4 regions of the Mesorhizobium sp. 131-2-1 genome follow, and region 3 is predicted to be linked to each of the others. Evidence: riboswitches for the same ligand, from Rfam matches in the RefSeq annotation. Region 3 holds a riboswitch; each other region holds the start of a gene.
What was found. Region 3 has a riboswitch for cobalamin ahead of JG743_RS13865 (DUF1636 family protein). Riboswitches for the same ligand answer to the same signal wherever they lie in the genome.

Region 1 (3,726 bases), 3.3 Mb from region 3:
GCAGGCTCAACAGAATCCCGCAAGGATCAGCCTCAAGCACCGCAGTTACGTCGAGAAACTCAATGATATCGAGACGCCGCTCTCCACCCTCATACTTGGCCACGAAGGATTGCGGCCGGCCAAGCTTCTCGGCCACCTGCGCCTGGGTCATGCCTTTGGCCTTGCGCAGCGATATCAACTGGGCCAGAAACCGCTGGTGGCGGGCAGATCGAAGTGATTTGGGCATGTAGCCGAACCGGTCAGATAAAGACCGGCTCAGCCACTAATCCCGGTTCCGGATTATCCCATTTTGGGATATACTGCCTTGAATCCACCTATCAACAGGCGAGGTTCGCGGCAGAGATGAATCGATCGACGGGAACAGATGGGACTGAAAGCTCGACACTGCTCGATGACGTCCCGTGGTCAGACAGCATCACGATTTACGACAGGCAGCATGCCACCATTTACCTGCGCATCCTCGACGCCTGCGCCGACAATGCCAGCGTAGAGGAAATGGCCGAACTCATTCTCGGCATCGACCCCGTCCTTGAACCGGTGCGCGCCCGCAAGGCTGTTCGCAGCCATATCGACCGGGCGAACTGGATGGTAACGACCGGCTACAAGGAACTGTTCGCCGGCTGACGCACGGCTGGAACTGTCACGTTTTCAGGCAGGGAACTCACGACAATCTCCATTCCTGAACGCAGGGCCGGAGACGCGCACCGAATGCAGCCGTTCAGTCGGCTTGGATGCGCCTTCCGATCAGCACTTCAACGATCTCGCGACGCGAAGGTCCGGCGAGCGATCCGTCGAGACCCATAGAACGACGCTTAAACGAAGCCGCTTTCGGCGGAAACGAGCCGGCAAGCGATTCGCTGTAAGCACAGGACGTACTTGAGCGCCACGGGCTTCGCTTCAACGCCGCCGCGCACGTGAAGCTAACCTGTCAGTGAATCGAAAAAAGCCGAACGGGCCAAGCGGCCAATTGCCTGCTTGGTGGTCGTCACCCCAAGCTTCCCGCGAGCGTTGCCCAGATGAAAGGCGGCCGTTCGCTGCGTGATCCCGAGGATGCAGCCGATCTCCCAATCGGACTTGCCTTGTACTGCCCACTGCAGGCACTCGTATTCGCGCGGCGTCAGCAGGACACCATCGATCACTCGATCGGCGGACAGTTTGCGGCGAACAAACATATGAAAACAGGTCGCGATATACCGGAGACCTTCTTCGTGGCGTTCTGCGGCGCGAAAAAATACAGCGTCGGGCTTGTCTGCGGCAAAGGTTATCGCAGCAAAATTCCCTCGGCGGTCGATAATCGGGATCGTCATGCCGCAGCAGATGCCAAACTGCGCCGCTTCTTCAAAAACCTGAGCCCCTGCAGCCTCCTCGCCGTTCAGATCGGATCGCCATCGAAACGGGCATCCGCCACTGCGTGCGCGCACGATGACCGGGTCAACACTCTGATACCGGTTCTCAAGATAACGTGCTGTCCAGGGCGCCGGATAATTCGAGATCAGCGTGGGTTTGCCATCAGACCGCGGGGAAAAGGAGAAATAGGCGAAAGTGAGCAGATCGAGTCCAGAGGCGACATCGGCCAGGGCGCCGCGGAGATCAGCCTCATCGACGCTTTCGGAAAGCCGTTCCAAGAATCTCTCGAAGACAGTCTGCATCTCTCCCCTTTTCAGCTCCTTCCCTTGGCTCTCCGGCAACGTGTCATTTGAAAGGTGACGGTGCGGAAGAGGTCCGTGACGCTCTTGCGAGAGCATTGCCGCAAACCGCGCCAACTGGCGCCAGTGGCCTCAGACATTGGCACAAGCCAAGTGCTTTCATATAAGGTCCAGCCGTGCTGAATCGGGATGGTGCCCCCAACCGGATCTGAAATTCCCTGCCTCGGTGTAGACGCTGCGATGCCTGAGGAAGCTCTCGCGGTCTGGCCGTACAGGTGAAGGGGCTCCATTCGGTCGAAGCTCAAATACAGATTTGACCTTTTTAGGATAAATGCGCACGCGGACGAGTGGTACGCCGGTTCGACTGGAAGGTCACGTTTCTGACGATTGCCTCAGAAAATGAAAGCTCGCGTGAACGCGTTTCGTGAAGGTTGAGTCCGTCCATGCAAAAGCGCGATTCTCGCGAACTACAACCGCATTGGTCGACATCATAGTTCACAGGCTGCACCTGCCAGTTCCTCGCTGGTCGCAGTATACATTGCCGCGAGTGTTTCCGGCTTCGACAGCCAAGCGCCGTTCCCATCATCTTGCGGAAGGTCCGGCGGTGTAGCCCCTGTAAGTTGCGCCTATCATCCGTGACTCCAGAGTGGTGGAGTGATGCCATTAGGTTAATTTTGGAAGTGCGGCAATGGACGGCGCAATCGCGTCCTATAAGGCAGTATTCCTGCGAAAACGGCCAGCGCTTCGCAGGCTATCACAGACCTAGACATCGCGTAGAGATGACCCTTCTTGAGCCGCTTAAAAAAGCAACCGCCTGGCTTGTCTCGTCATCGTGACTATGGACGGCTGCCCGCCAGCCCAGGTCGCCCCAATCGTAGAAAACAGCACGCCGGTCGTGACCACTGGAGCCAACCGAACGGGCCGCCCAGCACCCGCCCCGCTTTTCCATCTCCGCAGCGGAGCGGGAAGCCGGTCGATGCCGGCGCTGCCCCCGCAACTATTAGAGGCGAGCCGACCCCACTCATGTCACTGAGGCGAACAGCCTCGGGAAGACGGGTAGAGGCTATGACCCCCGAGCCAGGAGACCTGCCACGGCGAACTATTGTCCACGGGCGGGGTGTCTCGGTGGCCGCTGCAGCCCGGCGTTCGTATCGGCCTACTGGCGCCTTCGTTGCCCCCCACGCCAACCATCGGGGTATCGCATGACTCTCTCTCAGCAAATTCCTGTAGCAACGCTTGGTGTGCCGCGTATTGGTCGTAGGCGGGAATTGAAATTCTCGCTTGAAAGCTATTGGTCAGGATAGTCTTGCGCTGCCGAGCTTCTCGCGACGGCAAAGGCGCTCCGAGCCGCGAGCTGGGAGGAGCAGCGCGATCGCGGTGTGTCGAAAATCCCGTCGAACGACTTTTCGCTCTACGACCATGTACTCGACACCGCCGCCGTTGTCGGCGCCCTGCCGTCCCGCTACGCACGGAATGGCGGCGAGGTCCCACTCGACATCTATTTCGCCATGGCCCACGGCAACCAAGGTCAGACGGAGAATTGCGACTCTGGTCAGGAGCATGCGCCTTGCCCTGTGCTCCTGGTCCCGGTCCCGATAGCGTCGGGCAGTCCTTATTGGCTCGTCTCGCCACAGGCAGCGCCGGTCGCGGCGACATGATTAACCTGCGCGCTCATGGAGAGAACATCTGATGCCGATCTCCTGTGCGAGATGATTGGCTTCGCCCGCCGAGCGGCTGATGGAGACGGAGTGGGCGAATTCGCTATAACTTTTCTGATATCGAACTGGAGCCATTTAGATGTCACTTCTTGAGAAGTTCGAACGATATCCGCTGACCTTCGGCCCGACCCCGATCGAACATCTGCCGCGCCTGAGCGCCGCGTTGGGCGGAAAGGTGCAGATTTACGCAAAACATGACGACTGCAATTCCGGTTTCGCCATGGGCGGGAACAAGCTGCGAAAGCTCGAATACATCGTGCCGGACTCTCTTCGCATCGGCACCGATACGCTGGTGTCTATCGGCGGCGTCCAGTCGAATCATACACGCCTGGTCGCGGCGACGCGGCCAAGATCGGCATGAG
Region 2 (3,726 bases), 3.4 Mb from region 3:
GTCCAACTGCTCTGGAGCGCGCACGAGATCGACGTGCAGTCCCGCCACGGGCAGAGAAATTGCGGTCTCGAGATTGTCTCCCAGCGATCCGAAATAGGTAGCAACCATGATCTTCAACTCGGGTGCTGCTTTCGACAGCCGGCAGTAGGCGAATTGGAGCGCATCCCGTTCGTTGGGGACCAGATCGAGCACGAGCGCCGGCTCATCGATCTGCACCCAATCGGCTCCCGCGAGCTTCAGCCTCCGCAGAAGCTCCTCGTAGACGGGCAGCAGCCGTGGCAGGAGCGCGATAGGGTTGAAACCTTCCTCAGGTGACTTCGCCAACTTGAGAAAGCTAACCGGTCCAAGCAGGACCGGGCGCGTGTGGATGCCGAGCGCCTTGGCCTCGAGGAAATGATCGACCGGTTTCGCCGACGAGAGGGCAAAGCTCTGATCGTCCGTAAGTTCCGGCACAATGTAGTGATAGTTGGTGTCGAACCATTTGGTCATTTCCATCGCGGCAAGGCCATGCCCGTTGGCCGCATGCTCGTCACCGGCATGTCCACAATCAGCGGCCTGACCTTGGTCGCCGCGCGCCATGGCGAAATAGGTATCGAGTGGGACCTCGCCGTCAGTCCAGACGTATCGTGCCGGCACGGCGCCGACCATGATGACGGTGTCGAGCACATGGTCATAAAGCGAGAAATCGTTGGACGGGATTTTCGACACGCCGTGATCGTGCTGCTCCCTCCAGCTGGCGGCGCGTAGCGCCTTCGCCGTCGCGAGCAGGTCGGCAGCGGGAGATTTTCCGGACCAGTAGCTTTCAAGCGCGAATTTCAGTTCCCGCCGTCGACCGATACGCGGCACGCCGAGCGTTGCCACAGGAATTTGTTGAGAGACAGTCATGCCATACCCCGATGGTTGGGGCGTGGGGACAAGGAACGCGCGAGCAGGCGGCACGAAGCCGGGCTACCGCGACCTCCGAGACACCCCGCCCGTGGACGTTGTTCGTCGTGGCAGGTCTCCTGGCTCGCGGGTCAAAGCCTCTGCCCGTCTTCCCGAGGCCGTTCGCCTCAGTGACACCAATGGGCTTGGCTCGCCGCTAACAGTTGCGGGGGCAGCGCCGGCATCCCACCGGCTTCCCTCTTAGCTCCGCTTACGGCAGTGCCGCGCGGAGAACCACGACATGCGCACAATCACAGCCGCTTCGCTCCTTGTCAATACATATAACGAGATGTTTATGTGATGATGCGAATATGCCCTTGTGCTGACCGGTCTCTTTCGCCCAAAGCCGCATACGATGCGGCCTCTCATCAGTGTAGGCTCGGCGAGGTTCTTGTCCCCATCGGCGACGCCATCAGATCGAGGTCGCCGGGCTCAAGGGCGTAAAGTCGGGCCAGGTCTTCACGGTCCGCCGGGAATCCCGGTAGTTGTTCCCCGCTCGGCTTCGCTCAGCGTGCTTGCGCATTCGCCCATCAGCGCGCTGATGACCACGTCCGGTAGCGGAAAGGAGAGGTGGCGCCTCAGGTCGGCGGGCTGGGGCTGGGCCTCCAGCGTCTCGAACAACTGCGCGGCGATCGCCTCCACCTGCTGCGCGAGCAGCTTCACCCTGCGATTGCTGAAGGCTGCGCTACGATCGTGCGTAACCGGTCATGCTCGCCCCCTCGTTGCGAGACCAGCCACCCCGGCGAACCGAGAATCACCGAATCCGGGGTGAATGCCGCACTCTCTCTAAGTGACGGAAGGGCGGAAGCTGACCGGCAGGCGCTGTGGGCAGCGAATGACGTAAGACGGCATATAGATGACGTCCTCCGCGGCGATGGTCAGTGCCAGATCCTCCAGTCGCCCGAACAGCGCGGGGAAGGCGCAGCGCAATTCCAGGCGCGCCAGCGCAGCGCCCAGGCAGGAATGCGGCCCCTCGCCGAATGACAGGTGTGGGTTGTGCCGCCGGGTGACATCGAACCTGTCGGCGCCGGGACCGAAGGCCTTTTCGTCCCGGTTCGCCGCATGGAACGCCATCAGGACGGCATCGCCGCGGCGGACCATGCATCCGTCGATCTCCACGTCCTGGGTGGCATAGCGGAACGGCAGATTGGCCGCTGAGCTGCCCCAGCGCAGGATCTCCTCGATCGCCTGTGACCACGGAACTTGGCCGCTGCGCACCAGGTGCAGTTGCTGCGGATGCGTCAGAAATGCCAGCACGCCATTTCCGATGACGCCGGCGGTGGTCACGAAGCCCGCAGAGAGCACCATGAACAGCATGTCGATGAGCTCGGTGTCGGAAACGAGCTCGCCATTGTCACGCGCGACGATCAGGGCCGAAGCCAGATCATCGCCGAGCTGGCCCCGCTTGAGCGCGATCAGGCGACGGAAGAACTCCGGGATGCGCTGCCGCGTCTGTCGCACCTCTTCGGCTGTGGCGGAGGTGTTGGCCAGGCTGTAGGTGAGCGCGACGATCTCTTCGCGCTGTTCGTCCGGCAAACCGAACAGTTCGGCGATCACGTTGGTGGGCAGCGGAGCGGCGAACTCGCTCACCAGATCGGCACTGCCGCCGCGCTGCGCCATCTCGGCCAGGAGTCGATCGACGCATTGTTCGACCCGTGGCGCCAGCAAGGCGATACGACTGGGCGCGAAGCTGCTGGACAGCAGGCCGCGCAAGCGCCGGTGATCGGCGCCGTGCGCCGTGGTCATGTTGTCCACTTTGCATATCCCGATCAGCGGATGATCCTCGGGAATCTCGCCGTCCTGCAGCGCCCGCCACTGTCGCCAGTCCTTGTTGAAACGCTGGTCGGAAAGCATCTGCCTGAGCGTCTGGTGACGGGCTGCCGCCCAGGTCACCACATCGCCTGGCAGCGACACTCGCGCCATCCCCCCCTGCCGCAGAATCGCAGAAGAAAGACGATCAAGTTGCGTGGGAGCGGCCGGCACACCGATCACGTCGCAATGATCGTTTTCTACGCGCATGCCAACAACTCCTTTAAGAACCATCGCGGGTCCACTTCTCGGCACGGAAGATCCGCGCGCGGACTTCGAAAAGTGCCCCGTGCTTCGTCCTCAGAAGCGGTAGGTGAGACCTGCGCCTATCACCCAGGGATCGAGCTTGGCCTTGCCCGTGAGCTTGGTGCCGGCGACAGTGACGTCGAAGTCGGGCTCAAGGAAAAGCTTCTTCACGTCGAAATTGACGCCCCAGTGCTGATCTACCATGTAGTCGAATCCAACCTGCAGCGCGGCGCCGAATGTGTTCTTGACCTTGAGATCATCGGCGCTGCCGACTTGCTGATGATAGAAGATCGTATAGTTCACGCCGGCGCCGACATAGGGCTCGAAGGCGCCGAAATCGGTAAAATGATACTGCAATGTGAGCGTGGGCGGCAGCAGCCAAACCTTGCCGACCTCGCCCAGCCCGCCGATCGCACCTTGGCCATCGATGTTGGCATAGGTGGTGCCGAGTATGAGTTCGGCGGCGATGTTGTCCGTGAAGAAATATGAGATATCGAGTTCCGGCGTCACGGTGTCCGAATATGAAAGACCGGAGCCGGGCACCGCATTGACATAGCCCGAATCCTCGGTGATCACCCCCAACGCACGCAGACGGATCTGCCAGGGGCTTGGCGCTTCCGCGACGCAGGCTTCTGCCTGCGGGACGCTCGCGGCTTGATGAACATCTGCCGCGCCGGCCTGTCCCGCAACGATGAGGACGACAGCCGCTGTCATTGCCCGCGCCACGCCAATTCGCGCTCTCGCCAT
Region 3 (3,726 bases):
GCCGATAAACAGGACGATGGGCAGATACGAACTCAAAAGTGCGTTCATGCTGCGGCTTTCCGTTGGCTGCCAATCCACGTTGATTACAGCAACCGATCCTATTGCGGAAGCGTGACAGATTCACCGCTGAACCGTTTTAAGGGCCTATGCTGCAACGCGGCGAGGGTTAGCGCAGCGCTTTCGGCGAAGCAAGTCAAACCTTGTTCAAAACGCGGCGCTGGACGGCTTATCGGAAGAAACTGGTCCGATCCGCTCCTGTTTGATTTCCTTCACCTTTTACTCCACTTTTTTCTCCTGACATATCTCCCGCCATTTGCCTGCTAGCATGGCCGGAATCAGGGACCGGAAATTCGGGCAGACGGATCAGGGCAAGGCTTCTGGATGAAGGAAAAAATATCTCTTGGCATGGCCAGGCGCATCGCACTCGGCGCGCAAGGATTCACCGACCCGCAACCGGGCGGCACGCCGGATCGCCGCCATCTCGCCCGCGTGCTTTCCCGGACCGGCCTGCTGCAGATCGATTCCGTCAGCGCGGTGGTCCGCGCCCACTACATGCCGCTCTATTCGCGCCTCGGCCCGTATCCGCTGGCGCTGCTCGACGATGCCGCCGTGACGCGCAAACGCAAGGTTTTCGAATACTGGGCGCACGAGGCCTCCTTCCTGCCGGTCGAGACCTATCCGCTGCTGCGCTGGCGCATGCAGCGGGCCGAGCAAGGCGAGGAAATGTATTCGGGCCTCGCCAAATGGGGGCGCGAGCGGGCCCAGATGATCGAGGAGATCTACGGGCAGGTCGCCGAACGCGGGCCGATCGCCGCCTCCGACATAGAAGGCCACAAGGGCAATGGCGGCTGGTGGGGCTGGAGCGAGGCCAAGCATGCCTTTGAATGGCTGTTCTGGGCCGGACGCATCACCACCGCCTACCGGCGCGGCTTTGAGCGCTACTATGATCTGCCCGAACGCGTGCTGCCGCAGGCTGTGCTCGACCTGCCGGTTCCCACGGTCGAGGACGCGCATCGCGAATTGCTGCGCATTTCCGCCCGCGCCCATGGCATCGCCACCTATGGCGACCTGCGCGACTATTTCCGCCTCGCCCCGGGCGACGTGAAGGACCGCATCGAGGAGCTGGTCGAGGCGGGCGAGCTGCTGCCTGTGCGGGTCGAGGGCTGGGACAAGACCGCTTATCTGCACAAGGACGCCCGTTTCCCGCGCAAGATCGAGGCGCGTGCCCTGCTCGCGCCGTTCGATCCGGTCGTCTTCGAGCGCACGCGGACCGAAAAGCTCTTCGACTTCCGCTACCGCATCGAGATCTACACCCCGGCCGAAAAACGCCAGTATGGCTACTACGTCCTGCCCTTCCTGCTCGGCGACCGGATCGTCGCCCGCGTCGACCTGCGCGCCGACCGCCCGGCCAGCGTGCTGCGTGTCCATGCCGCCTATGCCGAGGCCGGCGCTCCGCCGGAAACCGCCGCCCAGTTGCTTGAAGAGCTGAAACAGATGCAGGGCTGGCTCGGGCTCGAGCGCATCGAAGTGACGCCGGCCGGCGATTTGGGGCCGGCGCTGGCTGGCGAGATAAGATAGGCAACCCCTGCAGCGTCTGTCATAGACCCTCCAATAAGCCTCGTAGGTTGTGCAATGGCATCGGACAAAGTGCTCGACATGATCCATGGCGCATTGATTGCGCATGGAATCGATGCAGTGCGTAGAGATCAGGACGTTTTGCTACAGTCGGGGCAACTTCGGTTTGAGGCTGAGGTGTTCGAGACGGGAGCTGGCCGGCTGGTCCTCGAAATCTACATTTTTTCTCCACTGCTTGATGTTCAGCCAGTCATTGAATCCTTTGCTGGCTTCGGTGACACGCGCGAACAAGAATTAAATCAGGCGTTTGAAAAATTTCTCCGCGGCGTTTTCCACGTGGCCATCGAGGGGCTGGCTGATCATGTCTGCGACAACATGCAGGCAGAAGTAGAGGTTTGGCAGAAAAGCAGTCCCGATTGGAAGATATGGCAAAAAAATGCTCGCTGGAAAATCTATGGCGGACCGGTCATTTCCCAGGCCACCACCGAGCTATGTTCGCTGAACCGGAGTTATCCAACATTCTATGCCAAACTGGAAAAGCTGTTCACGGCCTCCGTTTCGCCCGGCAGTCATTTTGTACGCACTTTTTTTGCAGCTTTAAAGGGCGAGCTTATTTGTGCCGAGGTCCTTCTGGACAATAAGGTTTGGCAAGAAGGACAGGATCTAGCCCTCAGCCATGACTGGGACCATGGCGATGGTTATCAAGCAGTCAGGCAAGTTATTCTGGCTCTGCCGATTGGCGGCACATGACAGCCTCTGGCCGACATCGCGGTGTCGTAGCCGCGCGTTGACACCGCTGCCCCCAAAAGCCTAAATCCACAACAGACGGTCCCCTGCCCGCAACGGCTGGGGCCAAGAGGGAATGCGGTGCGGGATCGACGATCCCAATTCCGCGGCTGTCCCCGCAACTGTAAGCGACGAGCCTCGGCCGAAAACCACTGGGATGTTCCCGGGAAGGCGGCAACCAAGGCGATGACCCGCGAGCCAGGAGACCTGCCGTCTGAGACAAAAGAATCCGATCGCCTGGCGGGTTTTCCGGGCAAGGAGCCTGATTTGGAGCGCGACAGCAGTTTTTCGGCTGATAGAGCGGACGCATTGTCCGGCCATGACGACGATCTGGCCGGCGTCACCGTCATTGTCTGCTCGTACTGTCGCGACGAAACCGGCTCCGATGCCCATCCCCGCGCCGGCGCGCTGCTTGCCGAAGACACGCGCCGCGCTGCAGCGGATGAAAACATCCGCATCCGTACCATCGAATGCCTTGGCAATTGCAAGCGCCGCCTGAGCGCCGCGATCCTTCGCGACGGCTGCTGGAGCTACGTTTTTGGCGACCTCACTGCCAGCAGCGGCGCCGATCTTGTTGCTGGCGCCAAACTCTTCGCCACCTCGACCGACGGCCTCATCCCCTGGCGCGGCCGCCCCGATTCGCTGAAACGCGGCCTCGTCGCCCGCATCCCTCCCCTCGACCTCCTTAAGGACTGACCATGACCGCTTCCGTTTCCCGCGTCCCCTGCACCGTCGTCACCGGCTTCCTCGGCGCCGGCAAGACGACGCTGGTCCGCCATCTCCTGGAGAACGCCGGCGGCAAGCGTATCGCGATCATTGTCAACGAGTTTGGCGACATCGGCATTGACGGGGAGATCCTCAAGGGCTGCGGCATTGACACCTGTCCGGAGGAGAACATCGTCGAACTGGCCAATGGCTGCATCTGCTGCACCGTGGCCGACGATTTCGTGCCCGCGCTCGACCAGATCCTGTCGCTGACGCCGAAAGTCGACCACATCCTGATCGAAACCTCCGGCCTCGCTCTGCCCAAGCCGCTGGTCCAGGCCTTCCAGTGGCCGACAGTGAAAAGCCGCGTCACCGTCGATGGCGTGATCGCCGTGGTCGATGGCCCGGCATTGGCCGAAGGCCGCGTCGCCAACGACATGGACGCCTTGCAGGCGCAGCGTGCCGCCGACGCGACGCTCGACCATGACGATCCGGTCGAGGAGGTCTTCGAGGACCAGATCGCCTGCGCCGACCTGATCATCCTGTCGAAGAGCGACCTGATGGACGCCGCCGGCTCAGCCCGCGCCAACGCCATCGTCAACGAACACTCCGCCCGCGCCGTGAAGATCGTGCCGACGTCTCACGGCAAGGTCGATCCCT
Region 4 (3,726 bases), 2.5 Mb from region 3:
GCTGACGCCGATCACCTCCAGCACCTGCAGCCGATCGTTCCACGGCGCCATCTCGTCGAGGTGGCGATAGAGGCCGAGATCGGTCATCGCGTTCATCCCCTTACCTTTCTTGTCTTGCGCATCTCGCTACCCCAAAACCGCCGAACACTTTTGGGCGCCATGCGCTAGGCGACGCTGCGCAGCGCCGGTCGACCACCTTCAGCAAGGCGCGGGCCGATGAAGGCGGCGTACCATTCGACGAACTGGATGACGCCGCCCTCGTGCAGCTCCGAATAGGGGCCGGGCTCATAGGCCGGCGACAGGATGCCGTGCGCGTTTTCCTCGACGATGCGGCGATCCTGGTCGTTGGTCTCGGTCCAGACATGGGTGAGTTCGGCGAGATCGTAGTCGACGCCTTCCACCGCATCCTTGTGCACCAGCCATTTCGTCGTCACCGCGGTTTCGGTGGCGCTGATCGGCAGCACGCGGAAGGTGACGGCGTGATCGATCAGGATATGGTTCCAGGTCGTCGGATAGTGGTAATGCATCAGCGTGCCGATGCGGTCCGCGGCGACACTGTCGGAGAGGTTCTTCCTCACCGCGCGCTTGCCGTTCATCGTGTAGCTGATGGCATCGCGCAGCAGCGGGGCGCGGGTGGCGCGGTATTGCCCGGCGGGGTCGATGCGGAACTTGCTCGGCAGGCCGGCCGCCTCGCATTTCGCCCAGTGCGCCAGCATCTCGGGATCGCTGTCGGCGCCCTGCACGCCCGTCACGGTCGGGGCTTCAGGGAAGGTCTTGCAGAGCTCCGGATGATTGCCGGCGCAGTGGTAGCACTCGCGGTTGTTCTCCCAGACCAGCTTCCAGTTGCCCTTCTCGACAATGGTCGATTCGAAGGCGACTTTCGCCTCGCTCAACCTGTGCGGCAGGAGATAGGGTTCGATCATGGCGCGCATCGGCGCGAAATCGGCCGGCTCCTTCGCCAGGCAGATGAAGATGTAGCCGCCGACGCTTTCGCAGGCGACCGGCTTCAGGCCGAACTGGCTCTTGTCGAAACCGTCCGCCATCTGGCGGGCGAACAGCAGCCTGCCGTCGAGCTCGTAGGTCCATTGATGGTAGGGGCAGACGAGCTTCGCCGCCGTGCCCTTCTCGGCGTTGCAGACGCGGCTGCCGCGATGGCGGCAGGAATTGTGGAAGGCATTGACCCTGCCCTGCTGGTCGCGGACAAGGACCACCGGATAATCGCCGACCTGCGCGGTGATGTAGCTGCCCGGCTTCGGCAATTCGCAATCGTGGCCGATGAACAGCCAGTCGCGGTACCAGATCAACTCCATGTCGAGCTTGAAGTAATCCGGGTCGGTGTAGAAAGGCTGTTCGAGCGAAAAGCCCGGCCTGCGGTTGTGCAGGTGCCTCAGCATGTCGTTGCGCGCATCCATGTCCTGTCCCTCGCGTCGGTCGCATCAAGGACTGAACTGGTGGTGATGGAGAGGAACGGCGGCCGCCGGCAGGGCCGGGCACGCGCCATCCGCCTCTTGACCGCCCACCGCGATCAGTCGAGTCAAAGAATCTCGGGCTGGTTTCCGGGCTTTGGAGTGCCCTGACGGGCGGTCGCGGCACCTTCCCAGGCTAGATGGCCCAGTGGTCTCCCGTCGCGACTTGAACTCCACCACCGTTGCGGGGGCAGCGCCGGAATTCGACCGGCTTCCCAATTCTCCGTCCCGTCGTCACGGGGCGGCACCTGAGATGACCTGATCTAATCACGACGGCCGGCGAACCGTCGGTACGAAAACGACATCGCATCGATGCGGGCGCGACACGGCTTTCGGCTTCGCGGCACTCCAGCGCACCGAATTTCCGTGCTCGGGGCAATCCGAATCGCGCACTGGAAACGCCCTCGTATCGACCTCCAGCCGGCTCTGAACTGGTTACCAGTATCGAAAAGTGACTATTAGGAGATTCTAAAATCGAACCGAACGGTTCGTTTCTGTTGACAATGCGTGCAAGACGCTGTGAACGCAGATCTTCCAAATCGTCAATTGGCGCGATGGCCCATTCGCCTAAGCTACGGATATTGTTCCATAAAAGCTCACGTGTAGGAGGCCTTGGCACAATTTCAAGATGCAGAGTCATGGGCCAGGCGCAACAACTTCGTGATTGGAAAGCGGGTATGGGCTCTCCCACATCGGGGCTGTCCGAACGACGCGATTTCCTCCCAAGACACGCCGCTAGACGGACGGAAAAAATACTGGAGTACCAAAAATGAAAAAGATTGTTCTTACTGCCGCCGCCCTTCTGGCCATTTCCGGCAGCGCCTTTGCCGGTGGCAGCGACCACTACGGCTCGAACGGTGCCAACCAGACCGCCGCTTCTGTCGACAGCTCGTACACGGCCTCGATCAAGAAGTCGGAACCGGCTGCCCAGACGCCTGCCCAGGGCGCTGACCGCAACCTGTTCGGCAACAACTAACAGCCGATCCCTGACCGCGGTGGGCAAGGGCCCGCCGCTCGGGATCGTCAGGAATTCAGGAGCACTAAAATGAAGAAGATCGTTCTTGCCACCGCGGCCCTTCTGGCCATTTCGGGCGGCGCCTTTGCAGCCGGCAGCGACCATTACGGTTCGGACGGCGCCAACCAGCCGGCCACCGCGGTCGACAGCTCGTACACCGCTTCGATCAAGCACTCGCAGCCGGCCGCCGAGAAGCCCGCCAACCAGGGCAGCGACCGCAACCTCTTCGGCAACAACTAAGCCGACGCGGACCGCGCTCCCGGACCTCTGGTCCGGGTTGTGGCCAACCGAAGATAGACGCGGCGGACAAGCCCGCCGCTCCGATACAAATTCAGGAGTACCAAAAATGAAGAAGATTGCTCTTACTGCCGCCGCTCTTTTGATTGCCGCCGGCAGCGCTTATGCCCGCAATGACAATGTTGGCGGGACCGACATCAACCAGCGGCCGGTCGCCACCGGCGTCGACACCACCCAGACGTCTTCGACGCGCGACACCAGCTCGCCGGTCTACAAGCTGCTGAACTCGTCGGGCGACGTCGAGAAGTCAGCCCCTCAGGGCAGCGACCGAAACCTGTTCGGCCGCTAACGGCCGAACGGAGCCGCCCATGCCGGTCCACCGGCAACGGGCTCGGCTGAATACCAAGAGCGGCGGGCAGTGCCCGCCGCTCTTGTTTTGTCCAACGTGACGTTCAGGCCGCCTTGGCTGCCGCCATGTGCAGCGTGAAGGAGTGGCCGTCGGCATCGAAGATGTGCAGGTCGCCAGCGTCCGCGGTCAGCCGCAGCGTCGCACCGCGCTTGACCTCGACATTGCCCGGCATCTTGGTCACCAGCGGCAGGTCGGCGCGGCCGATGTCGACATAGACGAGCTGCACCTCGCCGAGCTGCTCGACATAATCCACCGTTCCCTCGAACAGATAGTCCGTACCGGTGGCGATCGCCAGATCCTCCGGCCGCACGCCGAAGCTTACCGCCGCGCCATTCGCCGAGGCGGGCGTCGCGATCGGCACCGTCGCCTTGCGGCCGCCGACATGGCTAACGACGGTCGGATTGCCCGCCTTGTCGATCGTCGCCGGCAGGATGTTCATGGCCGGCGAGCCGATGAACTGGGCGACGAACAGATTGCCCGGCCTTTTGTAGAGGTCCATCGGCGTGCCGACCTGCTCGATATGGCCTTCTTTCAGCACGACGATGCGGTCCGCCAGCGTCATTGCCTCGACCTGGTCGTGGGTGACGTAGATCATCGTC

Region 1: another riboswitch for cobalamin. It lies ahead of JG743_RS30660 (5-methyltetrahydropteroyltriglutamate--homocysteine S-methyltransferase); the one in region 3 lies ahead of JG743_RS13865 (DUF1636 family protein).
Region 2: another riboswitch for cobalamin. It lies ahead of metE (5-methyltetrahydropteroyltriglutamate--homocysteine S-methyltransferase); the one in region 3 lies ahead of JG743_RS13865 (DUF1636 family protein).
Region 4: another riboswitch for cobalamin. It lies ahead of JG743_RS01890 (aromatic ring-hydroxylating oxygenase subunit alpha); the one in region 3 lies ahead of JG743_RS13865 (DUF1636 family protein).

The regions. Positions count from the first base shown of each region.
Region 1 covers NZ_AP023247.1:6,364,125-6,367,850, forward strand. Annotated here, with positions in the region: gene JG743_RS30645 (helix-turn-helix domain-containing protein) at 1-226, opposite strand, end outside; gene JG743_RS30650 (DNA -binding domain-containing protein) at 343-624, shown strand; gene JG743_RS30655 (LuxR family transcriptional regulator) at 921-1,649, opposite strand; cobalamin riboswitch at 2,610-2,733, shown strand; partial or broken gene JG743_RS30660 (5-methyltetrahydropteroyltriglutamate--homocysteine S-methyltransferase) at 2,849-3,211, shown strand; partial or broken gene JG743_RS30665 (1-aminocyclopropane-1-carboxylate deaminase) at 3,444-3,726, shown strand, end outside.
Region 2 covers NZ_AP023247.1:6,343,950-6,347,675, reverse strand. Annotated here, with positions in the region: gene metE (5-methyltetrahydropteroyltriglutamate--homocysteine S-methyltransferase) at 1-861, opposite strand, end outside; cobalamin riboswitch at 978-1,178, opposite strand; partial or broken gene JG743_RS30560 (cytochrome P450) at 1,450-1,703, opposite strand; gene JG743_RS30555 (cytochrome P450 family protein) at 1,711-2,943, opposite strand; gene JG743_RS30550 (OmpW/AlkL family protein) at 3,034-3,693, opposite strand.
Region 3 covers NZ_AP023247.1:2,883,513-2,887,238, reverse strand. Annotated here, with positions in the region: gene JG743_RS13880 (NADH-quinone oxidoreductase subunit A) at 1-48, opposite strand, end outside; gene JG743_RS13875 (winged helix-turn-helix domain-containing protein) at 382-1,578, shown strand; gene JG743_RS13870 (DUF6348 family protein) at 1,633-2,325, shown strand; cobalamin riboswitch at 2,385-2,590, shown strand; gene JG743_RS13865 (DUF1636 family protein) at 2,629-3,057, shown strand; gene cobW (cobalamin biosynthesis protein CobW) at 3,060-3,726, shown strand, end outside.
Region 4 covers NZ_AP023247.1:411,232-414,957, forward strand. Annotated here, with positions in the region: gene JG743_RS01885 (hybrid-cluster NAD(P)-dependent oxidoreductase) at 1-87, opposite strand, end outside; gene JG743_RS01890 (aromatic ring-hydroxylating oxygenase subunit alpha) at 165-1,412, opposite strand; cobalamin riboswitch at 1,531-1,733, opposite strand; gene JG743_RS01895 (DUF680 domain-containing protein) at 2,236-2,442, shown strand; gene JG743_RS01900 (DUF680 domain-containing protein) at 2,512-2,721, shown strand; gene JG743_RS01905 (DUF680 domain-containing protein) at 2,828-3,067, shown strand; gene JG743_RS01910 (ABC transporter ATP-binding protein) at 3,171-3,726, opposite strand, start outside.